4 regions of the Lysobacter sp. Soil_N_51 genome follow, and region 1 is predicted to be linked to each of the others. Evidence: riboswitches for the same ligand, from Rfam matches in the RefSeq annotation. Region 1 holds a riboswitch; each other region holds the start of a gene.
What was found. Region 1 has a riboswitch for cobalamin ahead of btuB (TonB-dependent vitamin B12 receptor). Riboswitches for the same ligand answer to the same signal wherever they lie in the genome.
Positions count from the first base shown of each region.

Region 2: linked by a shared signal. The riboswitch ahead of metE (5-methyltetrahydropteroyltriglutamate--homocysteine S-methyltransferase) and the one ahead of btuB (TonB-dependent vitamin B12 receptor) in region 1 are both predicted to bind cobalamin.
Region 3: linked by a shared signal. The riboswitch ahead of btuB (TonB-dependent vitamin B12 receptor) and the one ahead of btuB (TonB-dependent vitamin B12 receptor) in region 1 are both predicted to bind cobalamin.
Region 4: linked by a shared signal. The riboswitch ahead of AC3A4T_RS15560 (CoA-acylating methylmalonate-semialdehyde dehydrogenase) and the one ahead of btuB (TonB-dependent vitamin B12 receptor) in region 1 are both predicted to bind cobalamin.

Region 1 is NZ_JBDGLR010000005.1:503,129-505,324, forward strand. Features, by position in the region: gene AC3A4T_RS11900 (SDR family oxidoreductase) at 1-272, opposite strand, end outside; cobalamin riboswitch at 416-676, shown strand; gene btuB (TonB-dependent vitamin B12 receptor) at 925-2,196, shown strand, end outside.
Region 2 is NZ_JBDGLR010000006.1:87,336-89,531, forward strand. Features, by position in the region: gene metE (5-methyltetrahydropteroyltriglutamate--homocysteine S-methyltransferase) at 1-895, opposite strand, end outside; cobalamin riboswitch at 1,083-1,341, opposite strand; gene AC3A4T_RS12385 (COG3904 family protein) at 1,723-2,196, shown strand, end outside.
Region 3 is NZ_JBDGLR010000002.1:411,286-413,481, forward strand. Features, by position in the region: gene btuB (TonB-dependent vitamin B12 receptor) at 1-1,175, opposite strand, end outside; cobalamin riboswitch at 1,301-1,542, opposite strand; gene AC3A4T_RS04740 (TfoX/Sxy family protein) at 2,034-2,196, opposite strand, start outside.
Region 4 is NZ_JBDGLR010000007.1:291,013-293,208, forward strand. Features, by position in the region: gene AC3A4T_RS15555 (hypothetical protein) at 1-619, shown strand, start outside; cobalamin riboswitch at 911-1,130, shown strand; gene AC3A4T_RS15560 (CoA-acylating methylmalonate-semialdehyde dehydrogenase) at 1,280-2,196, shown strand, end outside.

The sequences.
Region 1 (2,196 bases):
AGATGGTCGATCTGGCCGGCGTGGTCGAACAGGCGGCGCAGGCTGTCGGTGTCTTCGAGCAGGGCCTGATGGGTCTCGATGCCCGACTTGGCCAGCGGCCGCAGGTCTTGCGCGGTGGCTTCCAGGCCCGCCAGATCGCCGCAGGCGAGCATCAGCTCACCGCGGCGGCGCGACAAACGTGCCGACACCGCACGGCCGATGTTCGACTGCGCACCGATCACCAGACTGCGGACGATCGGCGCGGGGCTCAGACGGACATGGGCTGCGCTCATGGCGTGGCTCGGTTTACGAAGAATGTGCCTATCCTGCGCAACGGTCGGAAGTGGATGAATCAGACGCGTCCGAAATGTGCCCATAACTTCCTAAATGAACACGGCGACGCCCATACCGTGGCGTTTGTGTGGGACGCCGCTGCTAAGATGCCCGCGCTCAAGGTGATCGCCGACACGGTTCGGCGATTGAAACGGGAATCCGGTCGCGTCGCTGTCGTTCGTCAGCGCGCTCAAGCCGGAGCTGCCCCCGCAACGGTAGGCGAGTAGACGTAGCGCAATCGGCCACTGTGTCTCGACACGGGAAGGCGCGTTACGGAAGAGGCGGCATCGCTCGGTCCAACAACGACCGCGCCGGCCGCGCTTCGCTCGCAAGCCCGGAGACCGGCCCGGAGCGCGAACCGACAGGCGGTGGGCCGGTCTCGGGCGTCGTGCCTCCGCGCGTGCCCGCGTTGCATCCCCCGCATGTCACGACCCTGTCTGGACCGCGCGGGTGAGGCGCGGCCGTGGAGACCTGCCAGTGACTTTGCGTACCCGTTCCTTTTCCTGCCTGCGAGGTGTGCCGTCGCCGGCGTCCACCTTGCGTGCGCATGGCGTCAGCCATGCTGCGACCGTCGGCGTCAGCCATGCCGCGACCGTCGGCGTCAGCCTTGCCTTGAGCCTCTGCGCGCTGCCCGCGTTCGCCGCGCCCGCCGCGGTCGACCTGGATCAGGTGATAGTGACCGCCACCCGCACCGCGCAGACCCAGGACGCAACCCTGGCGGCGGTGACCGTGATCGATCGCGATGAGATCGACAGGCGCCAACCGTCCTCGCTGCCTGATCTATTGCGCGGCACCCCGGGCGCTTCGCTGGCCAACAACGGCGGCGCCGGCAAATCGACCTCGCTGTTCCTGCGCGGCACCGAATCCGATCACGTGCTGGTGCTGATCGACGGCATCAAGATCGGCTCGGCGACCAGCGGCGGCGCTTCGCTGCAGGACATTCCGGTCGAGCAGATCGAGCGTATCGAAATCGTGCGCGGGCCGTTCTCCAGCCTGTACGGCTCCGAGGCGATCGGCGGCGTCATCCAGATCTTCACCCGTCGCCCGCAAGGCCCGTTCGCGCCGAGTTTCGGCGTGTCGATCGGCAGCAACGCGACCCGTCGCGCGAGCGCCGGCGTGGCCGGCAAGGGTGAGCGCGGCTGGTATTCCATCAACGCCGCGCACGAACAGACCGACGGCATCAACGCCTGCCGCGGCAAGCCTTCGCCGGGCGGCGCGGGCTGCTTCACCAACTCGCCCGACCGCGACGGTTATCGCAACAGCTCACTGACCATGCAGGGCGGCTATCGCTTCAACAATCACTGGGACGGCGAAGCGCGCCTGTTCCGCGCCGAAGGCAACAACCGCTACGACGGCAGCCAGAACAACGAGGCCGACAACGTCCAGCAAGTGGCCGGCGCCAAGCTGCGCTACAAACCCAGCGAGCGGGTGACCCTGACCGCCAACGCCGGGCGCAGCGCCGACCTGAGCGACACCTACAGGAACGGCAAGTATTCGAGCACCTTCGATACCCGTCGCCAGCTGGGCTCGGTGCAGGGCGATTTCGGCATCGGCGCGGGCCTGTTGAGCGCCGGCTTCGATTGGCAGCGCGACGAAGTGGAAAGCAACACCGCCTACGCGCGCGACCGCCGCATCCTGCGCGGCGCCTTCGCGCAGTGGCAGCAGAGCTTCGGCGCGCACGCCGTGCAGGCCAGCCTGCGCCGCGACGACGACAGCCAGTTCGGCGGGCAAACCACCGGCAGCGCGCTGTGGGGCTGGGACCTGAGCGAATCGCTGCGGCTGACCGCGAGCTACGGCACCGCGTTCAAGGCGCCGACCTTCAACGAGCTGTATTACCCCGGCTTTGGCAACCCGCAGGTGCAACCGGAAACTTCGCGCAGCGTC
Region 2 (2,196 bases), on a different contig from region 1:
CGCGCCAGATGTTGCGGCCGTCGACCACGCCCAGGCTCAGCGCGCGTTGTTCCGGCAGTAGCGGCAGCAGGCTTTCGAGTTGCTGTGGTGCGCGCACCAGATCGACATGCAGACCTTCCACCGGCAGTTGCGCGGCGAGGGTGGCGTTGTCGCCGAGCGCGCCGAAGTACGTGGTCAGCAGGCGCCGCGGCGCATCGACTTCGGCCAGCGCGGCATAGGCGCGACGGAACGCGGCGCGGTCGGCGTCGTCCAGGTCCAGGGTCAGCGTCGGTTCGTCCAACTGCACCCACTGCGCGCCGGCCGCCTTGAGCTTGGCCAGCAGTTCGGCGTAGGCCGGCAGCAGGGCGTCGAGCAACTCGCGCGGGTCGCCGCCGTCGTTGCGCTTGCCGAGCTTGAGGAACGACACCGGGCCGAGCAGCACCGGCCGCGCGTCGAGTCCCAACGCCTGCGCCTGCGCCAGTTCGGCCAGCGGCTTGTCGCCGCGCAGGGCGAAGCGCTGGCCGGGTTCGAACTGCGGCACCAGATAGTGGTAGTTGGTGTCGAACCACTTGGTCATTTCCAGCGCGCGCAGATCGCGGCGGCCGTTCTGCACGCCGCGGGCGAGGGCGAAATAGCCGCCCAGCGGATCTTCTTCGAACGCCGCGCGGTGCGAGGCCGGAATGGCGTCGAACAACACCGCGTTGTCGAGCACGTGGTCGTAGAGTGAGAAATCGTTGCACGGCACGACGTGCGCGCCGGCGTCGTGGGCGAGGCGCCAATGGCGTTCGCGCAGCGAGGCGGCGGTGGCGTGCAGCGACTGGGCAGGCGTGTCGCCTTTCCAGAACGATTCCAGGGCCAGCTTGAGCTCGCGCCGCGCGCCGATGCGCGGGAAGCCGAGGTGGGTAACGCTGATCATGATGAGTACCTGCGATGCGTGGGCATGACGCAGGGCAACGAAGGAAACCACGGCCACGCCGGCCCGGCGCGATCAGCGCCCGGCTTCGCCGCGAACCTTGGCTTCGACCTTCGCCCCCGCGGGCGAACCGGCACCTGTCGCGCCGCGTGCGGGCACGAGGCGGTCGGATACCGGAGTCGGACGGAAGGCGAACCCTCCGGTCGCGGCAGGTCTTCGGGCTCGGGACTGGAAGCGAGAAGTAGAGTGCAGAAAAGTGAGAAACGAGTAGAAACCTAGCTCTTACTCGTTTCTCACTGCTCTGAACTCTACCCTCGCCCTTTGCCTAGTAGGGCCGCTTCCCAGGCGTACCGCCCAGTGCCAAGACCCGTTCGTTTCCCATACCGCTGCGGGGCAGCTCCGGATTCGCACCGGATTCCCTCTGGCCGGCCGCGGCGGTTGCCTTGGTCGGCGTGTCCCATCGCTTTATCTTTATGAAGCGATGTTCACCGTAACGGCGCCAAGGTACGCAGCGGGACCGGTGAAGTCAACGGGACCGGTTGAATCACTCGGCGCGGCGCGATCGTGGGATGCGGTTCGCGGGGTCGCCGCAGTCGCGCAGGCCGCCGCGGGTTTGCGCGTCATGGCCCCTGCGCGAGAACGCGCGAATCGGCCGGTTTTCTGCGGCTGGCGTTCATGCGCGGCCGCCGATGATGAAGGCCGTCTGTCGCCTGGTTGCGCGCACGCCGTCGTTGAGCTTGGCGATGGCTGCCGCTAACGTTTGCATTGGCGCAAGATGCGTGGCGCGGGCCAGGACGGTCCCGCGTGATCCCGACTCCCATGGGTGGAACATGCTTTTCAGATGGACGTTGCTGTGGCTGCTATGCGTGCTCGGGCTGACCGCCTGCGGCAAGGACGCCGTGCCGCCGCCGGGCGCGGCCGAGCCGATGACGCTCGGCAGCCAGAACGAGACCCCGAAGGTCGCGCCGGCGCCGCCGAGCGAGGCCGAAATCCTGCGCGGCACCTACTGGCCGCCGGCCAAACTCGACGGCGGCGTCGCCCGGATCAGCTGCGAATACGACTACCCCAGTTTCGGCGAAGGCGAGCGTTTGACCTCGCTGGATTTCTTCAGCCTGGTCGACGCGCTGTCGCCGTGCCAGGCGCGCGGCGTGGTGCGATTGCGCTATCAGGGCAAGATCGGCGCGGGCTTCACCGCGCTGGTGCAGCGGGTCGCGGCGATGGCCACGCGCATGGAGATCCAGACCCGCATTCTCGACATCGATTCCAGCGGCGGCCACGTCGAGGAAGCGATCCGCGCCGGCGAT
Region 3 (2,196 bases), on a different contig from region 1:
ACGCTGGCTTCGAACGACTGGTTGCCGAAGCGGCCCTGGTACTGGAGGAAACCGGCCTTGTTGTCGCGTTCGAGTTCGTCGTACACGGTGTTGCTGTCGACCCGGTCGCGCAGCCAATCGAAGCCCGCGGTCAGCGTATTGCCTTCGAAGAGATTGAAATCGGCCTGCAAGGTCGCGCTGTCGCGATCGGTATCGAAGAAGCCGATGCGCTGCCCCGGAGAAACGCTGTTGGGAAAGGCGTGGGGGCCCTTGAGATCGTAATTCTGCGAACCATCGACATTGCGGCCCGCGCTGAGCTGCACATGCACCGTATCCGACGGACGCCAGTCGAGCTTGCCGCCGATCACCTGCTGCACGGTCTCGGAATAATTGCCGAAGTCGCCGTCGTAGGCGTTCTCGCCTTCCGCGCGCAGCGCCTGGCCTTCGATGCTCCACTGGTCGTTGATCTCGATGCCGCCGCGCAGCGACAGCGAATGGCTCTCGTAGCCGTCGCGATCAGGTTCGTCGGTGAAGCAGCCGGCGAACACCGGGAAGCCGGCGCCGCGGCAGGCGTTGATGCCCTGGGTCTTGCGGAAGCTGTAGTCGGCGCCGAACCAGCCGCGGCCGCTGCGGCCGCCGAAGCCGGTGCCGAATTCGATGGTGCCGTTGCTGCCGCCGCCGACATGCGCGCGCGGGGCGAAGCCCTGCTGCTCGCGGCGGGTGAACACCTGGATCACGCCGCCGATGGCGTCGGCGCCGTACAGGCTCGAACGCGGGCCGCGCACGATCTCGATCCGGTCGATCAATTCGAGCGGCAGGTCCTGCAGCGAGGCCAAGCCCGAGGTCGGCGAACCGATGCGGATGCCGTCGACCAGCACCAGCACGTGGTCGGACTCGCTGCCGCGCAGGAACAGCGTGGTGAGCTTGCCGGCGCCGCCCTGGTTGGCGAGGGTGATGCCGGCGCGGCCGCGCAGCAGATCGTTCAGATCGCGCGCCTGGCTGCGCTGGATGTCGCTGCGATCGAGCACCTCGACCGGGGTCAGCAGGTCGTTGACGCTGACCGCGGTGCGGTTGGCGGTGACGACGACTTCGTCCAGATCGGTGGCCTCGCCGGCGGGCGCCGCGGCCGCGACGGTCGGCAGGGCCAGGGCGATGGCGAAGGAAAGGTTCAGGGCACGCAGACTTGCAACCGGCATGGGGTAGCTCCAGCGCGCGCCGTGGCGCACGCGATTACGACAACGGAATGGGCGGTTGCGAAAGAAGGCGAGCGGGCAGCAAGGCGCACGAAGTGCAACAGCCGCCGCGATGCCCTCCGCATCGCAACCTGTAGCACCCCAAGGCCGGTCTCCGGACTCGCCAGCGGGCCGACGCGGGGTCGACTCCGGTCGCGGCGCCTTCCCGTGCCTTGCACAGTGGCGGATGCCGCGATCTGACTGGCTTACCGTTGCGGGGGCAGTGCCGGAATGGCGCCGGCTCGTCCGATCGGAGGAGGGCGTGTCACCGGCTTCCCGTTTCAACCCCGGCGGCGCAAGCCGTGGGGTCACCTTGAAGCGGTGCGCAGTCTACGCGATGCGGGGGGCAAAGTCCGGGCGGGCCCTCACCCCAACCCCTCTCCCGCAAGCGGGAGAGGGGCTTAAGGCGGCGTGGGGCTGAAAGTCTTCTCTGTCGGGCAGTCCAAAGCGCCCTGGCCGGGAGCCGGGCCAACCACAAGCTCAAGGATGTTCCCTTCTCCCGCCTTGCGGGAGAAGGTGCCCGAAGGGCGGAAGAGGGCACGCGCGCCGGCAACTGCCACGAGGTTCACCGCCGCCGACCGACGCCTTACAGCTCGGGAGAAGGGCTTAAGGCCGCATGGGGCTGAAAGTGTTCTCAGTCGGGCCGTCCACAGCGGCCTGGCCGGAAGTCGCGCCAACCACAAGCTCAAGCACGTTCCCTTCTCCCGCCTTGCGGGAGAAGGTGCCCGAAGGGCGGAAGAGGGCACGCGCGCCGGCAACTGCCACGACGTTCACCGCCATCGACCGACGCCTCACAACTAAGGCCAACCGAACCGGCCGACCTCAATCGTGGCGTTCTTCGCCGTCCTGATCGCCCCGCCGCTCATCGCCGCCGGACCCATCGTCGTCGTCATGCGCCGCCGGGCCGCCGTCGTAGGCGGTGTTGTCCTCGTGCCGTTCCTCGGCATGCATGGTCGTGTGCACCGGCGCGGCGGCCGGCTTGTTG
Region 4 (2,196 bases), on a different contig from region 1:
CAAGCCCGACGGCGACCCGCCGGGTGGCGCGAACGATCGTGGTGTGAAACAGATGCAGGCGCTCTTGGAACGTCGCAATCCGATCGCACCCGAGGAAGGCAGCAGTTTCGGCGGCGAGTGGGAAAGCGACGGCACCCTCGGCGAGGTGGCGACCAAGAGACTCAAGACAGGCCTGAAGCGGGTGATCGCCAAACTGCCGCATCGCAAACAGGTGCAGGAAGTGCGCGCGCGACCACCGCCGCCGGTCCGTTTCAATCCCGCCTTGCACGAGCGACCCTCCGACCTGGGCAGCGAAGCCACTGGCGATGCCTACAAGGCCGCGCCGATCGCGTTCGAGAAAGCGCCCGGCCTGCAGGGCGAAGCCAGCCGGCGCGTGCGCAAGTGGGTCGGCGAACTGGAAGCGAGTGCCGCGGGCTGCAACCGACAGCGATTGAAGGCGTTGGTGGCGCCGGTGCTGATTCACTTGGCCGACCTGCAACGCGCCGAATATGCCGCGGCGCGCGGCGGCGATCCGATCCAGATCGAACAGCTGTTGCCGCGCACGGCGGATATGGCCTACGACCAGGCGCGTCGGGCGGTGTGGTATGCGGATAAGCAACTTTCGGATTGTGCGAAGTAGTGCGCGTTTTCTCGAAGTCACATCCACAGAACTCATTGACGCTCTTTCAAGAACGTCATTCCCGCGAAGGCGGGAATCCAGCGACTTTCGTGCGAGGACGTTTTAAGTCTCTGGATGTTCGGTTTCGCCGAAGTAAAGCGGAGCCCGCGTTCGCGGGAATGACGTTCTGGAAGATAACGTTGAAGTCGCGTTGGTTCGTCCTTGCGACATGACCCGATTGAGCGAACAGCGCGCCAGACCACCCAACCTCCACATACGCCCCCGCAGCTTGTCCGCGCCGTACCCCGGCACTACACTGCGCACGCCACAGGTGTCCTGCCGCCAAGCCATACCGGCGCGCAGGGTGAAACGGGAAGCCGGTGCGGACGGGATCGTCCAAGGCCGGCGCTGCCCCCGCAACGGTATGCGAGAAAACCCGACGTTTCACCACTGCGTTCGCGCGGGAAGGTGTCGGGGTGATGCAATGGCATCGCTCGCAAGCCCGGAGACCGGCCCGTGGCGGACATCGCATGCGATGTCCTCCTCGGATGTTGCGGCGGGCAACCGGACGAGCTGATGCAGTCGGCCTGCGTTCGCCGTTGCCTCGCCTTGTCTCGTCTTGCGTCTGCGCGACATCCGCTTATCCGCGGGTGTGCGTTACGGAGAACGAGCATGAACGAAATGCATCGCGTTGCGACCGAGGTCGCGACGGTCAAGCTTCTGATCGACGGCGAATTCGTCGAATCCACCACCACTCAATGGCGCGACGTCGTCAACCCGGCCACTCAGGTCGTGCTGGCGCGCGTGCCGATGGCCACGCGCGAGGAAGTCGACGCCGCGGTCGCCTCGGCCGCGCAAGCGTTCAAGAGCTGGCGCAAGACCGCGATCGGCACGCGCGCGCGCATCTTCCTCAAATACCAGCAGTTGATCCGCGAGCACATGAGCGAACTCGCCGCGATCCTGACCGCCGAACAAGGCAAGACCTTGCCCGACGCCGAAGGCGATGTGTTCCGCGGCCTGGAAGTGGTCGAACACGCCGCCGCGATCGGCAACCTGCAACTGGGCGAACTGGCCAACAACGTCGCCGGCGGCGTCGACACTTACACCTTGTTGCAACCGCTAGGCGTCTGCGCCGGCATCACGCCGTTCAATTTCCCGGCGATGATTCCGCTGTGGATGTTCCCGATGGCGATCGCCACCGGCAACACCTTCGTGCTCAAGCCGTCCGAGCAGGACCCGCTGGTGACCATGCGCCTGGTCGAACTGGCGCTGCAGGCCGGCATTCCGAAGGGCGTGCTCAACGTCGTCCACGGCGGCGAAGACGTGGTCAACGCGATCTGCGATGACGCGGATATCCGCGCGGTATCGTTCGTCGGTTCGACCAAGGTCGGCACCCATGTCTATCAGCGTTCCTCGCTGGCCGGCAAGCGCGTGCAGTGCATGATGGGCGCGAAGAATCACGCCGTCGTTCTGCCCGACGCGAACAAGGAACAGACCCTCAACGCCATGGCCGGCGCCGCGTTCGGCGCGGCCGGGCAGCGCTGCATGGCCGCATCGACCGCGGTGTTGGTGGGCGAGGCGAAGCACTGGGTCGCCGA